4 regions of the Pseudoalteromonas sp. S1650 genome follow, and region 1 is predicted to be linked to each of the others. Evidence: predicted binding sites of a transcription regulator. Region 1 holds the regulator's gene; each other region holds the start of a gene.
What was found. Region 1 encodes sigma-54, which starts transcription at its own class of promoters, with help from an activator protein. Its sites were predicted from a motif close to GTTGGCACGNNNNTNGNNT; they were not measured.

Region 1 (7,643 bases):
TAAAATGTCACCAGAGTCAGGCTTCAGCTGACCGCCAATTAAGCGTAACATGGTGGTTTTACCAATGCCGCTCGGTCCCATGATAGCGGTAATCTTGCCTTTCGGAATGTTAAAACTCATATTTTTATATATGATTCTATCGCCCCGTGAAAAGGTTACATCCTTGATTTCTACTATTGATTGCGACAAGTCGCTCTCCATAACGTTTTTCACTAGTTTTGCCATTTTAAGGGTTTTTTAGTCAAGATGGAAAAAACAAATCGTAAAATTTTGTAATATTTTCTATCAATAAATTCTAAAGCTAGCTGTAAAGAGCTTAACGACACCTGAAATTTAGTTTCCTTACCAAGCACGCTTTATGCTTGCCAGCCCATTCTTTTACTTATACTTTCAGGCTCGCTTTTGTTACTATTTGCAGTCATCTGTATAAGTAATGTTGGCGTATCACAATGGTGACTTCTTTTGTCATTTTAATTATTGGCTTTGCTGCACTCGTCTGGAGTGCTGATCGGTTTGTTTATGGGGCGGCTGCACTGGCAAAAAATATGGGGATCCCCACCCTAATCATTGGTTTAACCGTTGTTGCTATGGGCTCATCAGCCCCTGAAATGATGGTATCTGCATCAGCGGCACTTGCCGGTAAAACAGATACTGCGGTAGGTAATGCGGTCGGCTCTAACATTACTAACATCTTACTTGTACTTGGTGTCACAGCTTTACTGCGCCCTCTTTCAGTATCTTCAATGACACTCAAACGCGAAATGCCGCTGGTACTGTTAATCTCAGTAGCCGCTTGGTATGTGTTCTCAGATAACTATTTTTCGTTCGCTGAAGGCATTGCATTGATGATTGCCTTTGCGGTGTTCATTGGTGGCTTAGTTATTGTGTCTCTGCGTGCTAAAAACCAAGATGACCCATTTGTCAGCGAAGCGTGTGAAGACGTTCCGAACGATGTCAGTACCAAATCAGCCATATTCTGGTTAATCATCGGTATGGTTTTATTACCAGTCAGTTCACACTTTTTAGTTGAATCAGCCGTTGATATCGCAAAATATTTTGGTCTATCTGACCTTGTTATCGGCTTAACCATAATTGCTATTGGTACCAGCTTACCAGAGCTAGCGGCTTGTATTGCAGGGGTTTTAAAAAACGAAGACGACTTAGCACTTGGTAATATCGTTGGCTCAAATATTTTCAATTTACTCGCCGTATTACCTCTTGCGGGTATTATCAACCCTTCAATTATTGACCCTTCTGCGGCAAACCGCGATGCACTTATCATGATTGCAGCAACCGTTGTATTGATTGCCATGTCATTGAACTTTAAAGGTGCTCGTCGTATCAATAGAGTAGAAGGTGGCTTACTGTTAGTCGCATTTATTGCATATCAGGGCTATATTTTCAGCCAAGTAGGATAATTAATGACACAACCTAGCTTTATCGCGCAGGGTAAGCGCGTACTCGAAATTGAAGCACAAGCTTTACAAGAAATTGAGCAATATATAAATCAAGATTTCGATAATGCTTGCCAATTAATGTTCCAATGTACAGGTCGTATTATTGTGATTGGTATGGGCAAGTCTGGCCATGTAGGTAATAAAATTGCTGCAACCCTTGCAAGTACTGGCACTCCGGCATTTTTTGTTCATCCTGGCGAAGCTAGCCACGGTGATTTAGGCATGATCACCCGCGACGATGTGGTGATGTGTATTTCAAATTCAGGTGAGACCAGCGAAGTACTCAGTATTATCCCTGTTATTAAGCGCATTGGCGCAAAAATGATTTCATTAACAGGCAACCCAGACTCAACAATGGCAAAACTGTCTGATGTTCATGTGTGCATCAAAGTTAGCCAAGAAGCGTGTCCGTTAGGCCTTGCCCCAACGGCAAGCACCACTGCAACCTTGGTTATGGGCGATGCAATGGCGGTTGCGCTACTAGAAACCCGAGGTTTTACTGCCGACGATTTTGCACTTTCGCACCCTGGTGGCAGCTTAGGTAAACGTTTATTACTTACATTAGATGATGTGATGCACGCAGGCGACGCAACGCCAATCGTTAGCGAAACCCAAAGCATCAAAGATGCATTGATTGAAATGTCAGCCAAGGGCCTTGGTATGACCGCAGTGATTGGTGCAGATGAAAAGTTAGCCGGGTTATTCACTGATGGTGACTTACGCCGTATTTTAGAACAGCGCATCGATATCCATAACACGGCAATTAGCCAAGTGATGACCCGTTCATGCACAACGGCTCGCCCTGACATGCTTGCGGCTGAAGCTTTAAATATTATGGAGCATAAACGTATTAATGGTTTAATTGTGGTGGATCAAAGCAACACACCAATTGGTGCCCTTAATATGCAAGACTTATTAAAAGCAGGAGTTCTCTAAGCAATGACATTCGCCGAACTATACCAGCCCCTGAGCCCTGATGTGAGTCAGCGTGCTCAAAAAATAAAACTATTAATCTGTGATATTGATGGTGTTTTTTCTGATGGTCGAATTTATTTGGGTAATAATGGCGAAGAGCTTAAAGCATTCAATACTAAAGATGGTTTTGGTATTAAAGCACTCATTAATAGTGGCTTTGAAGTGGCAGTGATTACTGGCCGCCATTCACAAATAGTTCAGCAGCGAATGACTAGCCTAACAGTTCAGCACATTTATCAGGGACAAGAAGATAAGCTGATTGCTTATCAAGAGTTAAAGGATAAACTGGGGCTGACAGATGAACAGATTGCCTATATTGGTGATGATGGTCCAGACTTACCAGTTATGGAAAAAGTTGGCTTTGCTGTCGCAGTAAACGATGCACACCCGCTCATCAAGAAGCTGGCTCATTACACCACATTATTACCGGGTGGCTTTGGAGCCGTGCGTGAATTAACTGATTTACTGATGTTAGAAAACGGCAAGCCGTTAACTAGCGATGGAACCAGCGCATGAATATAGCCCGTATTTTACTGAGTATTGTTTTTGTCTGTTGCATGGTGTGGTTATGGTACCCGTACTTTAACCAGTCAACTGATACAATAACTAGTGAAGACGAGATCATCGCAACGCCTGATTACACTGCCGTTGCTCTAAAGCAAACAGCTTATGACGAGCAAGGTAAAATTAGTCATAAAGTGGCAGCTGCAAAAATGGAGTTGTATCAACAATTAGGGTTTACCTTTTTTGAACAACCTATTTTTACTATTTATAGCGATCAGCAAGTTTGGCAAGTAAGAGCCAAAGAAGCTACTTTATACGAAAATGATCAGCTGATTTTTGAAGGGGATGTAGTTGCTAAAAACTTAACCCATAACGGTATGATCGAAGACATAAAAGCAGAAAATATTAATGTCGACATTGATAAAATGACGATGTTTTCAAAGCAACCTGTAACACTAACAGGACCGAATTTAAAAATTACCGGTAAAGGCTTAAAAGCCGATTTAAAAGCCGAAATTGTTGAGTTAACTAACCATACACGAACCATATACTATGACCAATAAACTGAAGAAATTACTCCTGATCCCAAGCTTATTGATTGCCTTTTCGGGCGCAGCTGCCGAGCAAACAGGCGCTCAAATTAGCATTAGCTCAGATCGCCAAGTCGGTAAACTAAAAGATGGCGTTGGCATATTTGAAGGTAACGTAGAGATCGTGCATGGTGATCGTCGCATTACAGCAGAGCGACTTGAGGCACATGGCGGTGACACCGAAGGTACAGTCGAATTAATTATCGCTACAGGCAAACCAGCTTACTTCGAAGAAAAGCAAGCTGATGGTACCGTGATGAGCGCCAGCGCCGAAGAAGTTCGTTATGATGTTGCGAAACGCTTCTTAACACTCAATGGCGAAGCTGAAGTCACTCAAGCGGGTCAAAAAGTAACGGCAAAAAGCATTACCTATGATATGGCTCAACAGCTGATCAGCGCAGAAAAAGACGAAAACTCAACAGATCGTGTACACACTATTTTAGTGCCTGTAGAAAATAAAAAAGACGATAAAGGCCAACCATGAGCACATTAAAAGCAGAGCTTTTAGCTAAAAGCTACAAAGGCCGCCAAGTGGTTAAAAATGTCGGTCTTGAAGTTGAAGCGGGCAGTATTGTTGGCTTGTTAGGGCCAAATGGTGCAGGTAAAACAACGACCTTCTATATGATTGTAGGCCTCGTACCAAGCGACAAAGGAAAAATAAGCATCGATGATAACGATATCACGCTTTTGCCAATGCACAGCCGTGCGCGCTTAGGTATTGGTTATCTACCACAAGAGTCGTCTATTTTTCGAAAATTAACAGTTTACCAAAACTTGATGGCCATATTAGAGACCCGCAAAGATCTTAACAAAACAACGCGCGAAGAGACGCTTAACAACTTATTAGATGAATTTAGCATTCAACATATTCGCGATAGCCAAGGTATGGCACTGTCAGGTGGTGAACGACGCCGCGTTGAAATTGCACGTGCATTAGCCGCTAATCCTAAATTTATCCTTTTAGATGAGCCTTTTGCTGGTGTTGATCCTATTTCGGTGTTAGATATAAAGAAAATTATTGAGCACCTAAAAAATCGTGGTATTGGTGTACTTATTACTGACCATAATGTTCGAGAAACCCTTGATGTTTGTGAAAAAGCCTACATTGTTTCTCATGGGGAGCTAATTGCATCAGGGACACCTGAGCACGTATTAGCTGACCAAACTGTACGTGATGTTTATCTAGGCGAGCAATTCAGGCTGTAACCATTACGCCACCGACTAGAGCATCTGCTAGACTTATACAATGACAATAAATCGATAACAGTGTCTTCACCGTTACCGATAACTTAAAAAGGATTGTTAGGGATACATGAGGCAATCATTACAGCTGCGCATGGGCCAGCAACTTACAATGACTCCACAACTGCAACAAGCCATTCGCTTGTTGCAGCTCAGTACATTGGATCTCCAGCAAGAAATTCAAGAAGCGCTTGATAGTAATCCTCTGCTTGAAGTGGAAGAAGCGGATTACAACGAAGAAAGCATCGGTAAGAATGAGCAAAAAGCGGAGTCTGACGATGTACAAGTCAGCGCGTCTGCCGACGAAGCACCTAGCGAATTCGAGCAAGAAAGCAGTGATGCTCTGAGTAAGGATACGGTTAGCGATGACTTAGCTATGGATGTTACGTGGGATGAGTACATGAGTGCCGCCCCATCAACATCGTCTGGGCCAATGCCTGAAGACGAGTCTATTTACCAAGGTGCTTCAACAGAAACACTGCAAGAATATTTAATGTGGCAACTACAGCTCACACCATTTAGTCCTACCGATGAAGCGATTGCCGTTGCCATCGTTGAAGCTATCGATGACTCAGGTATTTTAACGGTTAGCTGCGAAGATATTGTCGAAAGCTTTAATCAAAATAATGATGAAGAAGAAATCGAACTCGATGAAGTTGAAGCTGTCTTAAAAAGAATACAGTTATTCGATCCAGTTGGTATCGGCGCGCGAAGTTTACAAGAGTGCCTGTGTATACAACTTCGTCAATTCGATGCCAATACGCCATATTTAGCTGAAACTAAAATGGTTTTATCTGAGCATATCGAATTATTAGCAAGTCGCGACTATCGCACTTTAATGAAAAAGACTAAGCTTAAAGAAAACGAGCTTAAAGAAGTGATGACGCTCATTCACAGCTTAAATCCTAAGCCTGCGGATAGCATAGTACGCGAAGAATCTGAGTACGTCATACCCGATGTATCAGTGAAAAAAGTGAAAGGCCGCTGGGTAGTCGAGTTAAACCCAGATTGTATGCCAAAAATTAGAGTGAATAGCCAATATGCAGCGATGTCTCGCTCTGTTAAATCAAGTAGCGACAGCCAATTTATTCGTTCTCACTTACAAGAAGCAAAGTGGTTTATTAAGAGCTTAGAGAGCCGTAACGATACTTTACTAAAAGTGACCAACTGTATCGTGCAACAACAGCAAGCTTTCTTTGAACATGGCCCAGAAGCAATGAAGCCAATGGTGCTAAACGATGTCGCTGAAATGGTCGAAATGCATGAATCGACGATTTCTCGGGTTACAACACAAAAATATATGCATACCCCAAGGGGAATTTTTGAGTTGAAATATTTCTTCTCAAGCCATGTCAGCACCGAAAATGGTGGTGAGTGTTCTTCTACAGCAATTCGCGCTTTAATCAAGAAGTTAGTTGCTGCAGAAAACTCGGTTAAACCATTGAGTGATAGCAAAATTGCAGATATATTGGCTGAGCAAGGAATTAAAGTAGCTAGACGTACAATTGCAAAATATCGTGAGTCTCTAGCAATACCTCCGTCTAATCAGCGTAAAAGTCTGATTTAGACGTTTTACATAGAAGGAAAATGCTTATGCAACTAAATTTAACTGGTCGTCACGTAGAAGTCACTGATTCATTAAGAGACTATGTAAACACTAAGTTCGCAAAACTAGAAAGGCATTTTGATCATATTAATAATGTTCATGTCATTTTAGATGTAGAAAAATTAAGCCAAAAAGCAGAAGCAACTTTACATGTAAACGGAGGCGAGTTGTTCGCTTCTACAGAACATCAAGATATGTACGCAGCAATTGACTCATTGATCGATAAACTTGATCGCCAAGTCATTAAGCATAAAGAGAAATTAGCTCGACATTAAATTATGAAACTTAGTTCACTTACTAATCAGGACTGCAGCAAAGCTGCGGTCCTTTTTAATAGCAAAAAAAGAATTCTTGAGTATATTAGCGAGTTAGCTCACCAGCAGTTTCCTCATTTATCTCAACAAGATATCCTAGATGCTTTTCTGAACAGGGAAAAGTTAGGTAGTACAGGTATCGGCCGAGGAATAGCTATTCCCCACGGTCGAATGAGTGGTGCTGATGAACCTCATGCATTTATTATTGTCAGTGAATCTCCCATCAATTTTGATGCGATAGACAATCGTCCCGTTGATATTTTTGTGGCACTCATCGTACCAGATGGCGATTGCCAGTTGCACTTGAAGACCTTGTCAACAATTGCTGATAGACTTAAAGATAAAGATTTTTGTAAACAGTTGCGAAGTGCTACAAGCGATCAGCAACTATTTCAAGTAATTGCATCAGAGGCATAAATGGAATTAATAATTATCAGCGGTCGCTCAGGCTCGGGGAAATCGGTCGCTTTACGAGTTCTTGAAGACTTAGGCTACTACTGTGTTGATAATATTCCTGTCAACCTACTGCCTTCGCTCGTGCGAAGTGTTTCTGATAATTATGACAAAATTGCCGTCAGTATCGACGTACGTAACTTACCGAAAGAGCAGCAAGAGTTTAATGATATTCTTGAGTACCTGCCAGGTTTTGCAAACCCAACACTATTCTACCTAGATAGTGATGACCAAACCCTAATTAAGCGCTTTTCTGAAACTCGCCGTTTGCATCCATTATCGATTGATTCTTTACCGCTTGATCTTGCCATTAAACAAGAAAAAATCCTGCTTGATGTGCTGATCACCCGCGCTGACTTTATGATTGATACCACTGATTTGAGTGTTCATCAGTTAGCAGAATCAATTCGTGAAAAGATTTTAGGTAAGAAAGATAAAAAACTGATTATTACGTTTATGTCGTTTGGTTTTAAGCATGGCATTCCAAAAGAAGCTGACTACG
Region 2 (7,643 bases), on a different contig from region 1:
AGTAATGACTTAGTACTCAGTTACTATAAATTTACCCAGACTGGTGACGAGTTAAGAAAGCTAATCGCATCACCAATAAACAAAGCTTATAAGCAAATACTGGCAACATCATTAGAAGATGAATTTGAAGTTAGCTGGCAAGCTTTAAAGTAAAGCCGCCAGCTAAAAATAAATCGAAAAATTCGATTAGAAATGAACTTGAATACCTGCAAACGGGCCCGATGCATCTAAATCTGTGTAGATATCATCAATATCATCAAGCTCTAACGTCATTGAGCGGTAACCCGCTTTAATATCCATATCGATTGCTAAGTTATCAAGTAAAGCGTATGCAATACCCGCTTGGTAATCTTGGACTTTACTATCGTCGATAGCCAGTAGGCTACCTTCAAAGAAAACGCTTAAACCCGTTAATGGTAAGCCAACTTCAGCCCGGCCATACACTAAAGGTACGAAACCAGAAAAATCAACACGCTCAGTCGTGTTTTGGCCACCTTCTTGAGATGTACCAGTCACAACAATTTCACCATCAAATTGTTTAGCATTTACACCTAAATCAATTGAAACCAAATCATTATCAAAGATTTCGTAGTATAGAATGTAGTCGACATGCGATAAATCACTCACAGTGCCTACTTGTGTGCCTACAACGTAATCAGAACCACCAAAACTAAACGTTTCATCAAGTGTTGTATCACCATTTAACTCAAGTTCAGTGTATTTTAGTTTAATGTTTGGTATTAACGGCACTGGGTGCTCAAGTGCTGCGTAGTAGCTCGTGAACGTTTCATCATCAAATTTAAAGCTTTGTAGATTTCCATCTTGAGCAAAACTACCACTGTTATCTGATTGCCAACCATCAACACCTAGGTATAAACCTAATAATGTATCAGCTTGTGCTGTTGGAGCTAAACAGGCCATTGAAAGGGCAGCTGCTAAACAGTACTTTTTCATCATTTTATCCTTGCGCTAAAAGTTCGCTAAGTTCAATTAGAGCCGCATTGGCTCGAGAAATATAATTCGCCATGACCAGTGAGTGGTTAGCTACAAAGCCAAAGCCACTGCCATTTAAGATCATTGGGCTCCACACTGTTTCTTGCGTAGCCTCTAATTCACGAATAATTTGTTGCAGACTAACACGAGCGTTTTTCTTTTCTAAGACATCGGCAAAATCATATTCAACCGCTTGCAAAAAGTGTAGTAATGCCCACGTTGCACCACGCGATTCATAAAACACATCATCAATTTGCCACCAAGATGTTTTCACTTGGTTCTGTAAAGGAGCATAAGTTGCTTGATGAGCCGCGGTATCACCTGCTAAATCTGTATTCAAACGATCTTGACCAACACTTGCACTTAAACGCTGGCTCAAGCTGCCAAGACGTTTTTCTGCTTCTTTTAGCCAGCCACGTAAGTTATCTGCACGCGCATAAAATTGACTATCACGATCGTTCTGATCGGCAATTTGAGTGCGGTACACAACGAGTAAATCAATGCCTTTTTGATACTCAGTTTCAGCACTTGGCCATGCCCATGCTACCGAGCTAATATTAAATTGCGGTTGTGCTTTTTTTAACGCTTCGTGTTCAGTTGATTGAGACTGCGAACGGCTGAAATCTTTACGCATCGACAAGACTAAATCGCGGGTCATTTCAAGCGCGCCATATTCCCACGCAGGCATGTTATCCATCATTACGCTCGGTGGCATCATATCGTTAGATAAATAGCCGCCAGGCTTATTTAATAATGTACTTGCTACATTGATCAACGTTGTGGTTGTTGTATAGCCTGTTACAAACTTTTCACCACGCATCTGCGCTTCTTGTTTAGCCTTACTTACAACATCCATACGAGCTGGTTCACTACTCCAGTAAACAGCAATCGCGTAAAAAATAATTAATATAATAAGTAATGCACTGGCTATTTTTCCTTTATGCTCAGACATAATATCTCCTAGTGATGTGAGTGCCCTTTACTTTTTTGTGATGCCTGTTCAGACATTTCTTGTAAAGACACAACTTTAGCTTGAGTAAAAACTCGATTGCCGTCATTAAAATATAGCGTGAGTTTGCGCTCTTGCCCTGCTTTTAGCTGCTCTTCAGGTTCAAACACCATTAAGTGATAACCACCTGGTTTAAATTCAACACTGCTGTGACCATCAATTTTTAATGATAAAACCTGTTCCATTTTCATCATGCCATCAACATGAGTATGTTGATGAATTTCAACACGACCTAAACCATCAAGCTCTGCTTTAGTTAACACTGCTGCGTGTTCACTTGGGTTAGTAATGGTCAAATAAGCAACACTTGCTTTACTGGCTGGTAAAAATTCACGTACCTGCGCGTTACTTACAGTAACTTCGGCAACATCGCTGTGGTCATGACCACTATGGGCAGATGAAAAAGTACTAAAGAATAAGCTTGCGGTAAGAAAAGAGAATGCGGGCCACAGTTTCATTATGTTTTAATCCTTGTTAAGACATTAACTTACCCGCTAAATTTAGCATATTTTATGTATTAAGGCAGTTTATTCGTACCTTAAGCTGGCGATTTTTTGTTATCGGCAATCAACCAGCATAATGCCGCGATAAGTAAAAGTGGCCATGCAATCATTACTGAGCCAAACAAAAACGCAAGTACAACACCAATCAGAGCAACAACACCCGCACCAAGTAGGCCAATGGTAAATAGCGCCACACCTGCAACAACGGCAATCACAGCGACAATTGCACCGATGACCTCAAGCCCAGCCCAACTCATGTCAGCAATTGACAATGGTAATTGCCATGAGTCAAAGGATACAAATGAAACTGCATCAGTGCATAGTAATAACATTGCCAAAATGATGATAGCTAACGTTTTCATGCTCTACTCCTAGTAACCTTTCACTGGTAAAGTGCAATGAGCCACTAAATAACCCACGCCGATTAACAGCGGCATTTGAATAAGTAATATGATCATGACCAAGCGTGTTGACCATACCGGGAATCCCAAGCGCGCAGCGAGTCCGCTACACACACCCGAGATCTTTTTGTTACTTAGATCACGGTACCAACGTGTCGATGTGTGATAAGTATTCATCATTAACCTCCTAAGCCGACTGCTTCATCGTTGCTTTTAAATCTGCAAGCTCTTTATCGATAGCTTCATCTTTCTCAAGGGCTGCGATTTGTGCTGCTGTTGAATTTGCAGCATCACCTTGTGTAAGTTCATACGCTTCAACTTGCGACTCAATGTTTTCAACGCGCTGCTCTAAGTAGTCAAAACGTGCTAATGCATCTTCAACTTTACTGCTATGCAGCTGCTCTTTTACTTTTAAGCGTGCTGTAACAACGCGTTCTTTTTGCATGTAAGTCAGCTGTTTGGCTTTTGCATCTGCAAGCTTGTTTTGTAAACGCTGACAATCTTCTGTCAATTTAGCGAGTGACTCTGCCACTTTATCCATTTCAGCTTGTTGTGCTTCGATTTCTGTCGTTAAACGCTGCTTTTCAACTAATGCTGCTTTGGCAAGATCATCACGATCTTTACTCAACGCTTTTTCTGCTTTCGCTTGCCAGTCTGCTACTTTCGCTTGTTTCGCTGCAATTTCACGTTTCATTTGTTTTTCTTGCGTTAAAAATGTCGCAGCAGTTGCACGGCATTCAGTCAGGGCATCCTGCATTTCTTGCACGAGTAGATTAAGTAACTTTTCAGGATCTTCAGCTTTGTCTAATGCTGCAGAAAGGTTTGCCTGAATAATGTCATTTACGCGATTTAATACACCCATGTGACTCTCCTGTTGATTATTGGGTTAATACAACTAGGAGATTCCAATTCTTGTGCCAACTAATGAATAAAATAAATTTATTATTTATATACAATAAGTTAGATTAATTAAATTTAGATTCAGGCTGACTAGTGACTGAATGAAAAATAACTAATTTGACTAAATAATTAACTTTTTCACTAAATTTTAGGATCAAAAAAGCCACAAAATGTGGCTTTTAAATAGGCTATTTTTAATAGGCTTTGTGATTAGGCTTCTGGGACAAAACTTAAAGCTTTATCCATAACAGATAAATCGGCCGCTTTACCATGGCCTTTTTCTGAAAGGTGGCGTCTGAAACCACGCGCACCAGGTTGGCCTTGGAAAATCCCCAACATATGGCGAGCAATATGCCAAAAGTTAGCGCCTTTGCTCATTTCATCTTCAATATAGTCATACATCGAGCGTACAACCTGATGACGACTTAGCGTAAAGGCTTCATCACCATAAATATTTTCGTCGACCTCAGACAAAATAAACGGATTACTATACGCCTCACGACCAATCATGATGCCATCAACATAATCAAGGTGAGCCACACTATCAGCAATTGTTTTCACGCCACCATTTAAGCTTAAGTGCAGTTGCGGATAATCTTTCTTCAACTGATAAACGCGCGGGTAATCCAGAGGTGGGATCTCACGATTCTCTTTTGGGCTTAAGCCATTTAACCACGCTTTACGCGCATGAATAATAAAGTCATCGCAACCAACATCATGACTCGCTTCAATTAAAGCACATAAAAACTCATACGAGTCTTGCTCATCAATACCAATGCGCGTTTTAACTGTAACAGGAATAGTCACTTCGGCCTTCATTGCAGCAACGCAGTCAGCAACCAGTTTAGGCTCAGCCATTAAACAAGCACCAAAACGACCATTTTGCACACGGTCAGACGGACAGCCAACATTTAAATTTACTTCATGATAACCGCGCTCTGCTGCTAACTTTGCACACTTAGCCAACGCTTCAGGATCTGAGCCACCAAGTTGCAATGCCACTGGGCCTTCATGCTCATTAAAATGTAAGTAATCGCCCTTACCAAATAATATAGCGCCGGTTGTCACCATCTCAGTGTAAAGCACAGCATGCTTAGTCATTTTACGGTGAAAGGTTCGACAGTGACGATCTGTCCAATCTAACATGGGTGCCACGGAAAAACGGCGGTTTAATGTCGTTGTGCTCATAACATGGCCCCTTTAAAGATCAATGCATTTACTTGCAACTTAAATTACCTAATACGATTAACGCTTAATATAGCGATGACACATACCTTTAGGCATGCACCGAAATGAAAAATTGCAGCCATTATACCACCGAAGCTAACTCCCGGCATGGCTTAATCGAAGATCAGATGATGAAAAGAGACGAAGAAGTGTACTGCAATCTCACTTCTTTTAAGAATAAGCAAAAATGGAAAGGTTACATCTTCACTTCATTTAGAAGATGTTCAAGATTTTGGCCCGTAAGCTCTAAAACAGTAATTTCGAGTTCTTTGTAATCCTCATTTTTCAGGTTAACTAGCTTAGCACCAACAGCTATTCGTGCGATTTTCTCAACGGGGTCTATTTCTACAATTTCAATTGATGCTCGCGTGTCGTGATCTTTTGATTGCACATAATACTCGCTAAAGAAGGTACCATCAGCACGGACATTTGGATTACTGTCAGACACAGACTGCAGGAGCGTGCCTTTCTTTAAATCACTTTTACGAAGTGAGAAGCTATATTCTGCCACATTAGCATGACCAACAATTACAGTTACGGCGCTTTCACCATTAATTTTAAAATCATGGTCTGTTACTTCGATGACTTTTAGCTTACCACTATCATAGGTCGGCTCCATGCAAGCACCTAAACTAAAAATCAGAAAGACAGATAAAACAACGTTTTTGATTAGCATTCTTTGTTCCTTAAATTTTATATTGCCTTCTTTAAAGTTAGATAAAAGAAGGCAATTATTCAAAGTTTAAATCACTGAAAATGCACTTTAAATTAAACTACGCGACGACACTTAAACCAAAATAGTGAGCAATACCACCTAAGATATTAGTCACCGCCACTGACGATAGAATTAAACCCATCACCCGGCTAATAATACTTGCGCCACTATCGCCTATTAACTTATGAACATGCGTAGCAAGTAGAAGTAAAACCAACACAATTACTAATACCAAAAGCATGATTGAGGAAGTTATAAGCTGTTCATACCAAGTGTATTCGGTATTTCGGGTCATTAGTACTGCACCAAGCATGGCACCCGGACTGGCAATAGAAGGAATCGCCAAAGGAAAAATAGCGGTTTCAGTGCTATCACGAACACTTTTTATCTCGGTTTCAGGTTTACTTTCACCAAATATCATCGACAGTGCAAAAAGTAATAGCACAATTCCTCCAGCAATCTGAAACGCCGAAAGAGGAATGTTAATCGCGTTTAAGAGTAGCTCACCTGCAACAACAAAAAATAATAAAACCAGCGCCGAAACGCCAACCGCCTTTAAAGCAACTTTGCGTTTGAACTTAGCATCATCCCAGCGCGTAACAGCAATAAAAACGGGAACTGTGCCTATTGGATCGATTACCGCAAAAAAGAAAATGAATGCCGCTAGCAATTCACTCATTAATCAAACTCCCTAAAAACGTGTTAGCGAATAAAAACACTGCAACTACAATACAGTATGTTAGTATATCACGGTAGCGTAAGGATAAGAGAAGATGAATATAGAATCACTCGTCAGTAAAGCAAAACAAGTATGCGATAATCGTGGTGCTCGTTTCACACCCATCCGTGAAAAAGTATTCCGCCTATTAGCTAGTGCGCAAGGTGGTGTGGGTGCTTATGACCTATTAGAACAACTTAAATTAACTGAATCAGGCGCAAAACCAGCCACTATTTATCGAGCGCTCGATTTCTTATCGGAACTTGGCTTTATTCATAAAATTGAAAGCACCAACTCATTTATGTTGTGCCATCATTTTGATCACATCCACCCTGTACAATTATTAATTTGTGATAGCTGTGGTTATGTAAAAGAATTACATTCAACAGTAATTTCTCATGAACTTAATAACTTAGCAGCTGAAAGTGGATTTATTGTCTCTGGACAAACAATCGAAGCGCATGGTAAATGCGAAAAATGCAAAGAATAAGTGCGGTGTTTGAAACAACCACTACACTTAAAGTATGATTAACGGCATTTCGAAACCTAAGGGAAAATAAATAATGAATGTGGAGTTCATCAACCCTTTTTTATCATCATTATTAAATGTATTGAGCACTATGGCTCAAACAGAATTAAAGCCGGGTAAACCTAGTTTAAAGAAAGACGAACTAGCCCGTGGCGATGTATCAGGTTTGATTGGTATGGTTGGCCCACAAACTAAAGGTTCACTTTCAATCACCTTTGATGAAAATCTAGCTCTGACCATTATGGAAAGAATGCTAGGTGAACGCCCTGATACGGTAAATGAAGAAGTAACCGACATGGTAGGTGAAATTACTAACATGGTAACAGGTGGCGCAAAAAATCTACTTGGCGAAAAAGGCTATGAGTTTGATATGGCAACGCCAGTTGTAGTGTCTGGTAAGGGACATACAATTGCTCATAAATGTGAAGGTGCCAAGGTATTAATTCCATTCACGTCAGCTGATGGTAACGCCAATATTGAAGTTAGCTTTGATAAACTATGAGCTGGCAGCAAAAAACCATTCAATTGAAGCCTCGCTCACGAGGCTTTCACATCATTGATGACGAGCTACTTCGGCAACTTCCAGAGATAACACAATACAAAGTCGGCTTATTACATCTCTTCATTCAACATACGTCTGCAAGCTTA
Region 3 (7,643 bases), on a different contig from region 1:
AGGGTAAAACGATGCTGCTTTTAGGCGCTAGTTTAGATAGAGAAAATGCTGATTCAGAGCAATTTAACTTTAAAAGTTGGGGCTTAAATACGGGCATCACTCATCGTTTTAAAGCGTTTGATATAAGCAATAAAGCAGGATTAAGCTGGCGCTATCAAGATAAAAACTACCAAGAAGTTATCAACCAGCCACTTACACAAAGCGAGCCATCTCGGGATGAAAGTCGCAGTGTAGTCAGCGCATTTTGGCAGCTTTCTGTTTTTGACTCTTTGCAAATTGTTACTGAAGCAGAGTACGGCGATTATCAATCTAAGCTGGCAGCAAACACCTATACCCAAAGTATTGCTTCGCTGTCATTAAAAGCCAGCTTTTAATCAATTACGCCATGTCCAAACACCGCATCTTTGCCTACTTCACCTAAATCATTCGCTTGTTGCTGTAACGCCTGGTAAATGTTTTTAGGAGAAGCATTTGGCTTTGCCGCTAAGCATGCAGCCGCCGCTGAAATACGCGGCGCGGCAATAGAGGTTCCAGATTCCCGACCAAGATCCCCCCCAGCTTTTAACGTCATGACATTGACGCCTAATGCCGCAAAATCAATATAATTACCTTTGTTTGACCAGCGATAAATTCGGTTTTGGCTATCTAGTGCCGTGACAGCAATGACATGTTGGTATGCCGCAGGATAAAGTGGCAGCGCAGCAGGTCCTTCATTGCCTGCAGCCGCCACTAAAGTTACTTGTTTAGCCGCTGTAGCATTGATTGCTGCCGCTAAAATAGCGTTGTCGGGCCCAGTAAAACTCATATTGATAACAGGCACCTCGTTAGCAACCAACCAATCAAGTGCTTCAACTATTGCAGCTAATGTCGCCCCTTGTGATAAATCAGACTGCTGATAAAACACCGCCGCGCTGTATAATGTTGCCTCAGTTAATAACGGCATGAGCTGCTCATACTTACCTACCAAAACGCCAGCAACCGCAGTGCCGTGCAAATCGGGTGAAACTAAGTCATTTGCAAGAAATGACTGCATTTTTATCTGTGTGTTACTAAATCCCGGATGAGTCGTATCAATCGCACTATCAATCATGCCAATTTTTACAGACCAGTCACACATTGCTGTAAGCTTTTTTGTAGAAGCATCTTGTTGAGAACCATTTTGCGCTTGATAAATATGATTTCTGTCCAGTAACGCTGCATCATCGAGTGAAAGTAAACGTTGCAAATGCGCTTTTGAATCGTAATTGGTCGGGACAACAAACCGCACTAATGACAAACCCAATGACGTGTATTGTTTAGTGACGATAATTTGCGCGCCAATTTGCAACAGTTTTTCTTGATGCTGTTCATTCGCCAGCATTATCCATTGCCTTTCAACTGCACGAAAACCATGCTCAACATCGACTTCAACAAATGCAGGAGCCTGCAACTGATTAAGTATCTCTAGCCTTTTGGGTAGCGAGGTCACAATGGCTGTTGCGTCGTCGATTAACTCATGTTTGCGTATGCTTTCTACTTGGCTGGTTATGCGCGGTTCAAGTTGATTAATAACAGGATCTACCTGTTCTATCACACCATTTATTGGCTTGATAATCGCAGCTGATAGCGTATTTGAAGTAAACAGCAAACTACTTAAAATGACTGATTTCAATTTCATGTTACAGTGACTTCTCATTTAGTTAGGTACTACTATAACGTTTCAGTGAAAGAAAAATTGCATTTATTGGGAATAAAACTTTTTCTTGCTCGTTATAGTAGTGTGAGTTGGCTGAATCATTGATGAGTTATTTCATTAATCGGCCCTTGCCCTAACCAATAAGGGAAACTATGACAAATACAGTAACCAGTTTATTACCAGCGCTGCGACGTTTTGCATTTTCGCTTACCGGCAATCAAGCAGATGCCGATGATATTGTACAAATGACCATCGAGAAACTTTTACAAAAAGGCATGCCCGATGATATTGAACCACTAAAATGGGCTTTCAAGATCTGTCGCAATGTTTGGATCGACGAATACCGCTCGCAAAAAGTGCGCTTAAAGGCAGTTCAAAATACTGAACTTCAAGAACCCGTCTGTGACGATGAACAAGAGAGTTTCGCTACCCAAGAGACTTTACAACGAGTAAATAACGCTTTAACAAGCTTGCCAGATGAACAGCGCGCTATTGTATCCCTCGTAGCAGTGCAAGGTATGGCTTACAAAGATGTTGCACACACCCTCGAGATACCTGTTGGCACCGTGATGAGTAAATTGTCACGAGCCAGAGCTGCACTTTATCAATTAATTAAGCCTGATTTCACTAAGGAAAACGCATGAAGATTGATGACCAAACACTCAGTGCTTTTTTAGACAATGAATTACCAGCAAACGAAATGGACGCAATACGTAATGCAATTGCTGAAGATGAGCAACTCGCTTTACGCCTAGCTGAACTATCTGAAGTTGACATGCTAGTTAAACAACACGCAGCACAGATTGATGCAATGCCCTTGTCTGATGAACTTGCACAAACAATCGAGCAACATAATAAAGAGAATGTCGTTTCGCTATCCAAATGGCAGCAAATTAAACTAGCTGGTCGCAAACAAATGGCCGTTGCAGCAAGTATTGCGGTGCTTTTTACAGTCGCTATTGCTAGCTTTGTTCAACAACAAGGTTTGGAACAACCCATTGCCAACGCATTAGATCAACAACTGAGTGGCGACAACACACTATTAGATACAAACAGAAGCCTAACTGCACAGCTTAGCTTTGTTAATACTAATGGCGATTTTTGCCGCCAATACACGCTGTATTCTAAAACTACCCAGCAAACACATATTGCTTGTAAACAACAAGGAATTTGGCAGCTTCATGCATCGAGCGAGCAACGCGCAATGTCAAGCCAAAGCTATCGCTTAGCAACTAAAACACCTGCGCTTGATAGTTACATCGACGAGCACATTCAAGGCCAACCGTTAGATCGTAACGCCGAACAACAAGCACTGACTAGCCATTGGCAATAAGCGAGACAATCATGAAACACGTATTATTAGCTTATATTGCCATTGTATTAATTGGCTGCACCAGCAGCCAACATTCGAATGATAAAAATATTCCTGGCCTAACAACTAAGCAGCTTGCAGATAATCAATATATCCTTCGATACGAGACTCGTCACGGTTCAAAGCGCTCAGCGCTTGAGCAAAGTATGCTGCAAGCCGCCAACATTACGATAGACACCGGTTATGACTGGTTTCTCGTTGCCGAGCAGGCAGTTGATGTTGAACGCACCAAGCCCACTAACAAACCACGTTTTGAGCAAAGAGCACACTGCGGTTTATTAACCTGCACAAGTCAAACTTCGCCAGCACGGCATGAGTCAACGTTATTAGAGCGCACAATCGTCATACAATTAACAATCATTTTAGGAAAAGGCATAAAACCAAGTGAAAAAGCGCATGATGCTTATACGCTAATTGAACAAGCTAATAATTCATAAAATTAATATTTAAGGTAAAAATTATCCTCATTACATCTTTTTACCTACGGCTGAACTGCATAAGTAATTACACCGTTAATCACTAATACTTTGATCTCACTTAAGTGAAATTAACTAGATAAGCGCTAAACTTACCACAACTTGATTAATTGTAAGGATGTAGCCATGACACACCTAGTTAGTGATTTAATGACGCCAGACCCATTTGCTATTAGCGCGCAAAATACCCTGCATGATGCTCATAATCTAATGAAAGAGAAAAATGTTCGTCATATCCCTGTGATCAATGAGCATGGTGGTTTGGTTGGCATGTTAACGCAAAAAATCATGATTGCTCAGGTAATGAATATCATGGCTAATTACAGTGCCAGCGCCCTTGAACGCAAGGAAAAGCAAACTAAAGTGGTTGATATTATGGCTACCGATTTTACCAGTATCTCGCCAGAGCAACCGCTACACGAAGTTGCTAAGTTTTTTGTTGAAAACCGTCATGGCTGCATGCCTGTGGTTGATAAAGATAACAACCTAGTGGGCATTCTAACCTCATCTGATTTTGTTCGTTTAGCGGCGGCTTTACTTTCTTAAGTCGTAACTTTGTATCTGCACACTGAATTTTTTACAGAAGGTGTGCAGAGTTTTCATACTTCTTCTTAGCTAGAATCACCCCACCTCAAGACTTAAATTAAATTAAACCTTTAAATTCAATATTTTATAATTTAATAATTATTAGGCACAACGCTTGCTTCTGTGTAATTACACATGCTTTTTAGATTAAAAGCGAAAGGAAATTTACAGATAATCTCGGAGGAGTAATGAGTAATTCATCATCAAAAATCGCAGAATTTACAGCACCGGGTGTTAAAGACCAAGCTGCAGCGGACACGATTGCTATTCTAGACCAACGCATGGTCGCTTTAATCGATTTACACCTCACTTTAAAACACATTCATTGGAATGTTGTTGGTCCTAATTTTATTGGTGTACACGAAATGTTAGACCCACAAGTAAGCGCAGTGCAAGAGATGACTGACACGATTGCAGAGCGTATTGCAACCATGGGCGGTGTACCTGTTGGCACACCTCAATCAATTGTAGAACGCCGTACTTGGCAAGATTATTCAATTGGTAAAGGCTTAGTTACTGACCACCTAACAGCGCTTGATAAAGTGTATAACGGTGTTAATAAAGATCACCGTGCTGCTATCGAAAAGCTTGGTGAGCTAGACCCAGTTTCTGAAGATATGATCACCGGCCAACTGGCTGATTTAGAACAATTCCAATGGTTTGTTCGTGCGCATATTGAATCGTCTACCGGCGAATTGAAAGGTTAAACCCCCTAGGTCTATCCGAAGACCCCTTGCCCAGCATTTGCTGGGCTTTTTTATGCTTTGTTACAACCAACCTTTATGTTTAAAGAACAAGTAAGGTGCAAAGCCAGACAGCAACATAATGCCAATTGCAAACGGGTAACCCCATGCCCATTGCAGTTCAGGCATACTGTTAAAATTCATCCCATAGATACTGGCGACAACGGTTGGAGGTAAAAACACCACTGAGGCAATAGAGAAGGTTTTGATAATTTGGTTTTGTTCGATGTTAATAAAACCCTGAGTCGAGTCCATTAAGAAATTCACCTTATCAAACAAAAATGTACAGTGAGACATAAGGGTATCAATATCGAGTACAATTTCACGTAGTGATTCGCGGTCTTCTGTCGGCGCTCCTAGGTGGCGCAGTAAAAACGAAATATTCCGGCGCGTATCCATCAAACATAAACGCACCTTACCGTTATTATCTTCAAGGCGAGAAATTCGGCCAACGGCTTCTTCTAAGTCAGAGTCATCCTCTTCAAGTACATAGGCACTGAGTTTTTCTAACTGATGATGCATGTCTTCAAGCATATCAGCGTGGTTTTCGACTTTTTGGTCAAATAAAGTCACCAAAAGTTGCTTTGGATTATCACACGCCACTTGCCCTTTCCGAGCACGTAGTCGTAATAGACGAAAATCGGCTAGTTCATCATCGCGGATTGTCAGCAAACAGTTGTCTTGTAACAAACAAGCTACGGTTACCGTATTAAAGCGCCCTTCGTTTGGTGACATGAAAAGCGCATGCACATGCAAGCCTTCATGGTCGATAAAGCAACGGGAAGAGGCCTCGATTTCTTCAACATCATCAGCGCCGGGTAAGGTGATATTAAGGGTGCTTGCCAGCGCTTGTCGTTCTTCTTCAGTCGGATTTATAGTATCAATCCAATGGGCATTCTTAATAGCGGTTGCAAGAGGCATATCAGCAGCTGGCTCTGTTTCTGTGATCACACCTTGGTCTATAGAAAAAAATCGTAACATGCGCCCTACTTAAAAAATAAAATTATTTAAAGAATTTAGATGTTTCAAAAACAAACAATATATCAGTGTTTTTATGGAGCAAGCCATTAAAATAGCTTGGCAAATGCAAGCTGGTTTCGCCCAGATGATTTAGCACTATAAAGTGCATTATCAGCTCTTTTCATTAACGATATTAAGTTTTCTTTATGAGGACGGTCCCAATCAGCTACCCCTAAACTAACTGTAATCTTTAGCGGTTGCTCAGCGTAATTAATTGTCATCTTTGCGACAGATTTACGGAGCAATTCTAGCTTCTGTTTTGCCTCTACCACTCGCGTGTTTACCAAAATTAGAGCAAACTCTTCGCCCCCTAAACGACCTAGTAAATCCTCTTGCCTTAAAGTTTTCTTGACTAGGTTTGCAAAACTTACCAATACCTCATCTCCAGCAGCATGACCGTATGTATCATTAATTTTTTTGAAGTGATCTAAGTCTAAATAAGCAAATACAACTGGTTGATTATTACTTTGACACATTTGCAATAGTTCATTCCCTTGAGCTAGAAACTCTCGACGAGATAGCAATCCTGTTAAATGATCATACATTGCTAGTTTTCGATGTGTTTCCTCTAATTTTTGAACTTTAATCATCAAACCACTAATAGACCATGAAACGATTGGTGCAGTAACTGCAGGAGCAATTGTCGCTATAATAAAAATGATAGGCATCATTTCTGTCCCTGTAGCAAGAAGAATCAAGAAAGTAATCAGTAAAGAAATTGCAATACTAATCACAGTAATAAAAAGCATCCTAAGCCAACGGCTTTTTTCTCTTTCTCGATAATCCATTAAAGTTCGTTCTGTTTCATAAAAACGCCTCATGCAAGCCTCCCGCCCTCAAAGTAATAGATGATCGAGTATAATCTAAATTTCATCCAACAAGACTAGCACAAAGAGTTGAACTACGAAGTTACACCCTCAAACACATATTGATTGTGATAACTATTTTCATTTGCATTTAATTAATTATAATAGGGCTACTATCATTCAAGTGAGTGCAAATATGAAATACTTAAGCGTCATGTTATTACTGCTTTCAAGCTCAGTCTTCGCTGAGCAACGAATAGTAAGTGCCGGAGGAACATTAACAGAAATTATATTCGCGTTAGGTCAGCAGCAAGAGCTAGTAGGTGTTGATCAATCGAGTATGTATCCAAAAGCGGCCACAGAGTTACCTCAGGTTGGGTATTACCGCGATCTTGCTGCGGAAGGTGTACTTTCTTTACGCCCAACGGCACTTTTTGCACTTGAAGGAACTGGCAGACCTGAAGTATTGAAACAAATCAGTTCGACTGGTGTAACGTTAAAAACCTACCCTAAGCCAGACTCTATCAGTGAGCTAAATAGCTTAATTACTAATTTAGGTAATGAATTAGGTGCGCAAGAGCAAGCACGTGCTTTAAATCAAAAAATCCAAAATAGCTTACCTGAAAAATCTTCGCTTACTGGTAAAAAAGCACTTTTTCTATTATCGGCCAATGATAGAGGCTTAGTTGCTGCCGGTACTGATACCGTGCCGCAAATGTTGTTTGAATATACTGGAATTAAAAACTTAGCGCAGACTCACTCAGGCTTTAAACCATTAAATAGAGAGATCCTTGCCGTAGAGCAACCCGATTTTATTATTGCACCTGCTCATGTCGTTTACTCATTAGGTGGTAAAGATGCATTTTGTAAGCTGCCCGCTTTATCTTTATTAAAAGCAGCACAAAACTGTAAGTTACTGGTTATGGATAGTTTATTATCATTGGGGTTAACACCAAGAATAGCGAT
Region 4 (7,643 bases), on a different contig from region 1:
TTGGAAGAAGAGTTTAACGTCAGGTGAGCCTATTGCTGGCGAACCGGGTTCAGGTACCTTGGGTTCAATTAACTCATCTGCGCTTGAACAATCAAACGTTAATCTAACTAACGAACTTGTTGACTTGATTAGTGCGCAGCGTAACTTCCAAGCAAATTCACGTGCGCTTGAGGTTAACTCAACACTACAGCAAAACATTCTACAGATCCGTTAATTTTAACGGCTCTAAGCTTAATCCGACACGAAGGCTGCTCCCTCTATTGGCAGCCTTTTTTCATTCTAATTATTCATTTCTCTCTTCTATTTTAGCGTCAATTTTACTTTGGCACTTTTATTGCATTTCTTAGTTATCGTATTTTTAGTGAGTCAATGTTATGGACAAAATGGTCTACATTGCCATGTCGGGTGCTAAGCAAAGTTTGCGAGGTCTTGAACTCAAGGCCAACAACCTTGCTAATGCTAACACCACTGGCTTTAAAGCTGATTTTGCACAAGCTCGCTCTATGCAAGCCTTCGGTGAAGGTCTGCCATCTAGGGTGTTTGCAATGCAAGAACGCCCAGGATCTAACATGCAATCAGGTGGTTATGTAGAAACTGGCCGTGAGCTTGATATTGCTATGAGTGACCGTGGTTGGTTGAGTGTACAAGATGCATCAGGCAATGAGGCGTACACCAAAACAGGCACATTAAACATTACTCCAGATGGTGCGTTGATCACCAGCCATGGCCGTCAAGTAATTGGCGAAGGTGGTCCAATCATTCTGCCGTTACCTATCGAGAAAGTTGAGTTTAGTGAAGATGGTGCCATTCAGGTTCGCCCGCAAGGTGCACCAGCTAACTTTTTAGAAGTGGTTGATCGCTTAAAAGTGATTGAGGCTGATAACACTCAGCTTGAAAAAGGTAATGACGGTTTATTTCGACCAAAAGAAGACATGCTGATCAATGACCTGTGTGGTTTTTGTGATATTTCGCCAAATGTGAAAGTACTATCGGGAACGCTTGAAATGTCAAACGTAAACCCGGTGCATGAAATGGTCGACATGATCAGCAATCAACGCCAATTTGAATTACAAGTTAAATTGATGAAAACAGCCGAAGAGCTCGATGAGCGTCAAGATCAGCTGTTACGCATTGTTTAAGATGACTGAGAGGGTAGAGTTATGAATCCTGCATTATGGATCAGTAAAACCGGGCTTGACGCCCAGCAAACCGATATTTCGGTGATCTCAAATAATCTCGCGAATGCCAGCACGGTCGGTTACAAAAAAAGCCGCGCCGTATTTGAAGATTTACTATATCAAAACATCAACCAACCAGGTGGCCGTTCGTCACAAGACACTGAAATGCCATCAGGCTTAATGCTTGGTGCGGGTGCCAAAGTGGTTGCCAACCAAAAGAACTTTTCACAAGGTAACATGCTTACCACTGAAAATTCATTGGACTGGATGATTTCAGGACCAGGTTTTTTTGAAGTGCAATTACCAGATGGCAACATTGCCTATTCGCGTAACGGTCAATTCACCACTGACGAAGATGGCCGCATTGTAACTTCTGGTGCTGGTTTTCCATTACAGCCTGAAATGAACGTTCCAGACGATGCGCAATCAATTACTGTTTCACAAGACGGTGAAGTGTCAGTGCGTATTTCAGGGCAAGCAGACAACGTGGTCATTGGTCAGCTAACGATTAGTGATTTTATTAATCCATCGGGTCTTGAGCCTATGGGACAAAACTTATACACAGAAACCGCTGTAAGTGGCGCACCTGTGCAAGGTAACCCAGGTATTGATGGTTTAGGTACGGTGGTTCAAGGATCTCTTGAAACCTCTAACGTGAATGTAACTGAAGAGCTTGTTAACTTGATCGAAACACAACGAATTTATGAAATGAATTCAAAAGTGATTTCAGCGGTTGATGAAATGCTTAGTTACATCAATCAACAGCTTTAATGGGTAGGAGGCAGCATGCGTAATATTATCTTAGTCACATCGGCAGCATTAATGCTGGGTGGTTGTATGACAACGCAAAATCATCATGTGGTTCAGGATGACCCTTACTATGCGCCTATGTACCCTGAGCCAACAACAGAGCCGATGGTACCAACGGGTTCGTTGTTTGATAGTTATTCAGCAGATGACTTGTACTCAGATAAAAAGGCATTGCGCGCTGGTGATATCATCACGGTTAAATTGCAAGAATCAACGCAAGCCACCAAAGCCGCTAAAACCGAAACCGATAAAGAAACGGACGCTAGTTTAGACCCTGTTATTGGGCTTGGTGGCAATCCGGTGAATATTGGTGGTGATAGCATACAGTTTGGTATTGGTTCTGGGGCATCGTTTAAAGGTGATTCAAAGTCTAATCAATCAAATAGCTTATTTGGTGATATTTCTGTCAATGTGATGCGTGTTTTACCTAATGGAAACTTGGTTATTCGCGGTGAAAAATGGCTTACTTTGAATACCGGTGAAGAATTTATTCGCCTTGAAGGCTTAGTTCGTCCCGAAGATGTGCAAGCAGATAACACGGTCACATCAAACCGTATTGCTAATGCGCGAATTCAATACTCAGGTAAAGGGCAAATTCAAGAAACGCAAAGTGCAGGTTGGCTGTCTCGTTTCTTTAGTAGTTCGCTTTTCCCATTTTAGAGGAATAAAGTCATGAATGGGTTTAAATACATCATCGCTCTTTGCTTAATTAGCCTGCAGTTTTCTGCACAGGCTGAGCGAGTCAAAGATGTATCTATGGTTGAGGGCGTGCGCGCAAACCAATTAGTGGGTTATGGTTTGGTTGTCGGTTTGCCTGGCACAGGTGAACAAAGCCGATTTACTCAACAAAGCTTTAAAGCCATGCTGAATGGTTTTGGTATTACCTTACCTGATAGCTTAAAACCTAAGATTAAAAATGTTGCAGCTGTGGCTGTGCATGCAGAGTTACCGGCATTTAGAAAACCCGGTCAAACCATTGATATTACGGTTTCGTCTATTGGTAGTGCGGGTAGTTTACGTGGTGGTACCTTATTACAAACCTTTTTAAAAGGGGTTGATGGCAATACCTATGCGATTGCACAAGGTAGCTTAGTTGTAGGTGGTTTAGGTGCGGAAGGGGCTGATGGTAGCCGTGTAATTATTAACACACCCACAGTGGGTCGTATTCCAAACGGTGCCATTGTAGAGCGTGCTATTAAGAGCCCGTTTATGCAAGGTGACTATATTACCTTTAATTTAAATCGCCCAGATTTCACAACAGCAAAACGCCTAGAGCAAACTATCAATGATTTGGTGGGGCCTGACAGTGCTCAGGCAATTGATGCAGCTTCAGTGCGAGTGTTAGCACCGCGAGATGCTTCTCAACGTGTTGCTTATTTGTCGACACTTGAAAACTTAGAGTTTAAGCCTGCAGACACAGCAGCAAAAATTATTGTTAACTCCCGCACAGGTACAATTGTGATTGGCAAAAACGTGAAGCTACAGCCTGCGGCAATAACTCATGGTGGTTTAACGGTTACGATTGCTGAGCAGCAAAATGTGTCACAGCCAAATGCTTTAAGTGATGGTGAAACTACCGTTACCAATCAAAGCATTATTGATGTGAACGAAGATGACTCACGTGCTTTTGTATTTAATCCAGGTGTTAATCTTGATGATCTTGTGCGTGCAATCAATGAAGTTGGGGCTGCACCGGGTGATTTAATGGCAATCCTTGAGGCTTTAAAAGAAGCGGGGGCGATAAACGGGCAACTGGTTATCATTTAAATTAAAACGCGCTGTCGAGCGCGTTTGTATTTTTAGTCATTCTTAAATTATTCAGCACACAAATATCAGACAAAATATTTATTCTAATTCAGTCCTTTCTTGTATCAGCTATTAGCTACTCATTTATAAAGCTTTTTGTTGGCGCAATTTTTGCATTTTAATTTTCATTATTAACTATTGTGTCAAAAAGCTGATGGATACTAATCATCTCGACAAGCAAAACTTTTTTGATTTAGGCAACTTAGACTCATTACGTCAAAATGCCTTAAAAAGTGATGCCTCTAGCGATGCGTCAAAAGAGGCGCTGAAAAAAGCGGCGGCACAATTTGAATCTATTTTCACTCAAATGCTGCTGAAAAGCATGCGTAAAGCAAATGAAGCGTTTGAAGATAAAGACAGCCCATTTAATTCAAGCGGTGTTAAGTTTTTTGAAGAGATGCATGACCAACAGATGTCGGTTGAGCTTTCATCAAAAGGTTCGCTCGGCCTAGCTGATTTAATCGTTCAGCAGCTCTCGCCAGATGGTAAACAGTTTACCCCGGGCTCTGTGCTTAGAACGACGGCTGAGTTTGATAGTGATAAACGCGCACGTGGCGTAACGAATGATAGCCACGACATTAAATCTGAGCCACAGCCTGTTGCAGACACATCAGCAAACGAGCAAACAGAAAATCGTTTTGAAGATGCTGAGTCATTCATTAGCTCTATTTGGGAGCACGCAAAAAATGCAGCACAGAAGATTGGTTTAAACCCTGCAGTGATGGTTGCTCAAGCTGCACTCGAAACGGGCTGGGGTAAACACATCATCAGTAAAGCTGATGGCACAAGTAGTAACAACTTATTCAATATTAAATCGGATAGGAGCTGGCAAGGCGATAAAGCAAGCAAAGTCACGCTTGAATTTGAACAAGGCGTGCCAGTTAAAAAGCAAGCCAGTTTCCGCTCTTATCAATCGATTAAAGACAGTGTTAATGATTTTGTGGATTTCTTAAATGAAAATCCACGTTATCAAGAAGCACTCAATAATACCGCAGAGCCTGCAGCCTTTTTAGATTCGTTACAAAAAGCAGGTTATGCAACTGATCCAAATTATGCCGATAAAATTAAGCAGGTATTGAAGCGTGTTGAGCTTCAAAGCGTCGCTGCTTCATTGGTACGTTAAGGAGTAGACCCTCATGTCATTTAGCTTATATGACATAGCAAATGCAGGTATCAGAGCTAACTCTGAGCTTTTACAAACCACCAGTAAAAACATCGCCAACGTTAATACCGAGGGCTATGTGCGTGAGCGTACTGAGTTCACAACCATGATCGATAATCAAGTCGGCCGTGGTGAAACGTATCGCTTACTGAATGAATTTGCGCAAAAGCAACTAAATCGAGATACCTCTAGTAAAACTTTTTTTGATCAATTCGTCACAGAAGCGAGTCGAGTTGATAGCTTGTTTTCTGAAGAGTCAAACAGCTTATCAACCAGTATCAACTCGTTTTTTAACAACATACAAGAAAGTTTAAACCAGCCTTCATCATCTGTAGCACGGTCATTAGTAATGACTGATGCACAAAGTCTAATTGACCAAATGGAGCGTTTATCAGGCATTGTTGCAGATCAGCAAACCGTAGTTAATGATCAATTAGAGATTTTCTCTGAAGAAGCAAACGACCTTATTCAAACTATCAGTGAATTAAATACTAAGATCGCGTCAGTAGATGGCACCTCACAAGAATCAGGATCTAGCTCGCTTTATAATGAACGAGATAAAGCAATTCGTGATTTATCTGAGCTAATCGATATTGAAACAGTTGATGGGCCCAATGGTTCTAAACAAGTATATATGGGAACAGGCCAAGCCTTAGTAATGCAGCATGGTGCTTTTAATCTATTTTCTTTAACGGGCGACCCTGATCCTAATTTTAAAGAATTACACTTAGATACTAATGACGGTAAAGCTATTTCGTTAGAATTAGATACAGATAAGTTAAAAGGCAAAATAGGTGGCTTACTGGCATTTCGTGACGATATTTTAGTGCCAGCACAAAATCAATTGGGTCAAATGGGTTTAACATTGGCCGATGCTTTTAATCAGCAAAATCATTTAGGTATGGATGGCGATGGCAATTTAGGTGGGGATATATTTAAAATTCCTACCGTTGATGCATTTGCTTATCAAGCTAATAACGGTAATTCGAGTATGACGGCAACGGTTGAACCTGGACAAGGCAGTAATTTGCCGGCCAGTGATTTTATTGTGAAATACAGTGATACAAATGAAGTTGAAATTTACCCTGTTGATAATAAAGGCGAGACGATTAAAGATGCCAACGGCGATGATATTTTTACTACAGCAGACGTTGACCCAGCCACAGGTAAGGTTAATTCATTAAACAACTCAGGTTTAGATTTGTTTGGCTTAGAAATTACCCTCGATATGACTAATGCGCCAAGTGTTGATGACCAATTTATGGTTAAACTCAACTCTCAAGCATCAACAAGCTTAGAGCTTGCAACAAATCGTCCAGAAGATATTGCACTCGCTTCACCTATTCGTACCGCAAACGATATTAACAATACAGGCACTGCCAGTATTTCAGCTGGAACTGTATCTGATGTGTCAAATTTCACAGACACCCCAGCGTTACAATTACCAACAGGGTCTTTAACTTTAACAAAAAGCGCTGAAAACCCAGATATGTACACCTTAAGTGATGGTACCAATGAGACTGATCCATTTACAATTGATTCATCTGGTAAAAATATTATTCAACAAGCTGAGGCAGCGGGCGTTTTAGATGATATTACAACGCTCACTGCGGAGGAAGTTGGTTTTGACTTTAACATTGAAGGCACACCAGCTTTAGGTGACTCATTCACTATAGAGGCTAATGTAGATGGCTTTGATGATAACCGTAATGGGCAACTATTAGCTGACATTCAAAACGATAACATTGTAAGACAAAACGTTTCAGGTAATTCAACGAATAATCATAAAACTCTAAATCAAGCGTACACTGGTTTAGTATCAGATATTGGTGTAGTTACTTCGCAGGCACAAACAAGTCAACAAGCATTCACCGCATTAGCAGAGCAGTCAGAGGCTTGGTATGAATCATTATCAGGGGTAAACCTTGATGAAGAAGCGGCAAACTTACTGCGCTTTCAGCAATCGTATGCGGCATCGGCGCAAGTGCTTGCCACTGCTCGTTCAATATTCGACACCTTACTTAATTCAGCGAGGTAATTATGCGTTTATCAAATAACTTAATGTATCAAAACAGCGTTAATAAAATTCTTGAAGGTCAGCAAGGTGTTGCTAATGCACAAGAGCGTGTAACAACAGGTAAAAAGTATTTATCGACCTCTGAAAGCCCGTCGGCTTATTCACAAGCAGCTTTATATACGAATAAGATCCAAACAAATGAGCAATACACTAAAAATATTGATCAGTTGAATGGACGGCTAGAAACAGAAGAAAGTATCTTACAAAGTATCAATACCACCATTCAGGCAGCCCAAGAGCTGACAATTCGAGCGGGTAGTGGTGCCATGAGTGATGATGACTTAAAATCTATTGCGAGTGAATTAAGCGAGCTGCAAAAAAGCCTAGTGAGCTTAATGAATAGTCAGTCAGAAGACGGTAAATATATTTTTTCTGGCTATCAAGATACAACTCAAACCTATAGCTTTAACTCAAATACAGGTCAATACGATTATCAAGGCGACCAAGGCCAGCATTCAGTAACTATTGCACAAGGGGTGAATGTTAAATCGAGCGATAATGGTTTTAGTGCTTTTGAAAATGTAAATGCGCGTTTAAATGTTGTTGATAACGAAGGCACTGTGACGGGAAGTATTACTGCACAAAGTACTGTGTATGTAAAAAACCAAGC

Region 2: CWB80_RS18480 (PspA/IM30 family protein) is a predicted target of sigma-54. The motif match lies at 3,810-3,828, and genes of this name have one in related genera.
Region 3: dps (DNA starvation/stationary phase protection protein Dps) is a predicted target of sigma-54. The motif match lies at 4,211-4,229, and genes of this name have one in related genera.
Region 4: flgJ (flagellar assembly peptidoglycan hydrolase FlgJ) is a predicted target of sigma-54. The motif match lies at 3,893-3,911, and genes of this name have one in related genera.

Annotation. Positions count from the first base shown of each region.
Region 1 is NZ_PNDF01000115.1:10,308-17,950, forward strand. Features, by position in the region: gene CWB80_RS21565 (ATP-binding cassette domain-containing protein) at 1-201, opposite strand, end outside; gene CWB80_RS21570 (calcium/sodium antiporter) at 450-1,418, shown strand; gene CWB80_RS21575 (KpsF/GutQ family sugar-phosphate isomerase) at 1,422-2,393, shown strand; gene kdsC (3-deoxy-manno-octulosonate-8-phosphatase KdsC) at 2,397-2,948, shown strand; gene lptC (LPS export ABC transporter periplasmic protein LptC) at 2,945-3,499, shown strand; gene lptA (lipopolysaccharide transport periplasmic protein LptA) at 3,489-4,010, shown strand; gene lptB (LPS export ABC transporter ATP-binding protein) at 4,007-4,732, shown strand; gene CWB80_RS21600 (RNA polymerase factor sigma-54) at 4,839-6,335, shown strand; gene hpf (ribosome hibernation promoting factor) at 6,362-6,649, shown strand; gene ptsN (PTS IIA-like nitrogen regulatory protein PtsN) at 6,653-7,105, shown strand; gene rapZ (RNase adapter RapZ) at 7,106-7,643, shown strand, end outside.
Region 2 is NZ_PNDF01000070.1:714-8,356, reverse strand. Features, by position in the region: gene CWB80_RS18510 (TIGR03899 family protein) at 1-153, shown strand, start outside; gene CWB80_RS18505 (TIGR04219 family outer membrane beta-barrel protein) at 187-954, opposite strand; gene CWB80_RS18500 (DUF2333 family protein) at 959-1,945, opposite strand; gene CWB80_RS18495 (copper chaperone PCu(A)C) at 1,954-2,460, opposite strand; gene CWB80_RS18490 (hypothetical protein) at 2,541-2,867, opposite strand; gene CWB80_RS18485 (PspC domain-containing protein) at 2,877-3,083, opposite strand; gene CWB80_RS18480 (PspA/IM30 family protein) at 3,094-3,768, opposite strand; gene dusA (tRNA dihydrouridine(20/20a) synthase DusA) at 4,017-4,994, opposite strand; gene CWB80_RS18470 (hypothetical protein) at 5,230-5,709, opposite strand; gene CWB80_RS18465 (MarC family protein) at 5,807-6,427, opposite strand; gene CWB80_RS18460 (transcriptional repressor) at 6,522-6,956, shown strand; gene CWB80_RS18455 (chemotaxis protein CheX) at 7,030-7,497, shown strand; gene CWB80_RS18450 (secondary thiamine-phosphate synthase enzyme YjbQ) at 7,494-7,643, shown strand, end outside.
Region 3 is NZ_PNDF01000077.1:27,252-34,894, reverse strand. Features, by position in the region: gene CWB80_RS19115 (surface lipoprotein assembly modifier) at 1-374, shown strand, start outside; gene CWB80_RS19110 (S8 family serine peptidase) at 371-1,657, opposite strand; gene CWB80_RS19105 (RNA polymerase sigma factor) at 1,828-2,319, shown strand; gene CWB80_RS19100 (RT0821/Lpp0805 family surface protein) at 2,316-3,008, shown strand; gene CWB80_RS19095 (CC0125/CC1285 family lipoprotein) at 3,020-3,484, shown strand; gene CWB80_RS19090 (CBS domain-containing protein) at 3,650-4,069, shown strand; gene dps (DNA starvation/stationary phase protection protein Dps) at 4,297-4,815, shown strand; gene corA (magnesium/cobalt transporter CorA) at 4,876-5,832, opposite strand; gene CWB80_RS19075 (GGDEF domain-containing protein) at 5,919-6,692, opposite strand; gene CWB80_RS19070 (heme/hemin ABC transporter substrate-binding protein) at 6,874-7,643, shown strand, end outside.
Region 4 is NZ_PNDF01000109.1:10,171-17,813, forward strand. Features, by position in the region: gene flgE (flagellar hook protein FlgE) at 1-214, shown strand, start outside; gene CWB80_RS21370 (flagellar basal body rod protein FlgF) at 375-1,139, shown strand; gene flgG (flagellar basal-body rod protein FlgG) at 1,161-1,949, shown strand; gene flgH (flagellar basal body L-ring protein FlgH) at 1,965-2,648, shown strand; gene CWB80_RS21385 (flagellar basal body P-ring protein FlgI) at 2,661-3,755, shown strand; gene flgJ (flagellar assembly peptidoglycan hydrolase FlgJ) at 3,949-4,917, shown strand; gene flgK (flagellar hook-associated protein FlgK) at 4,931-6,994, shown strand; gene flgL (flagellar hook-associated protein FlgL) at 6,997-7,643, shown strand, end outside.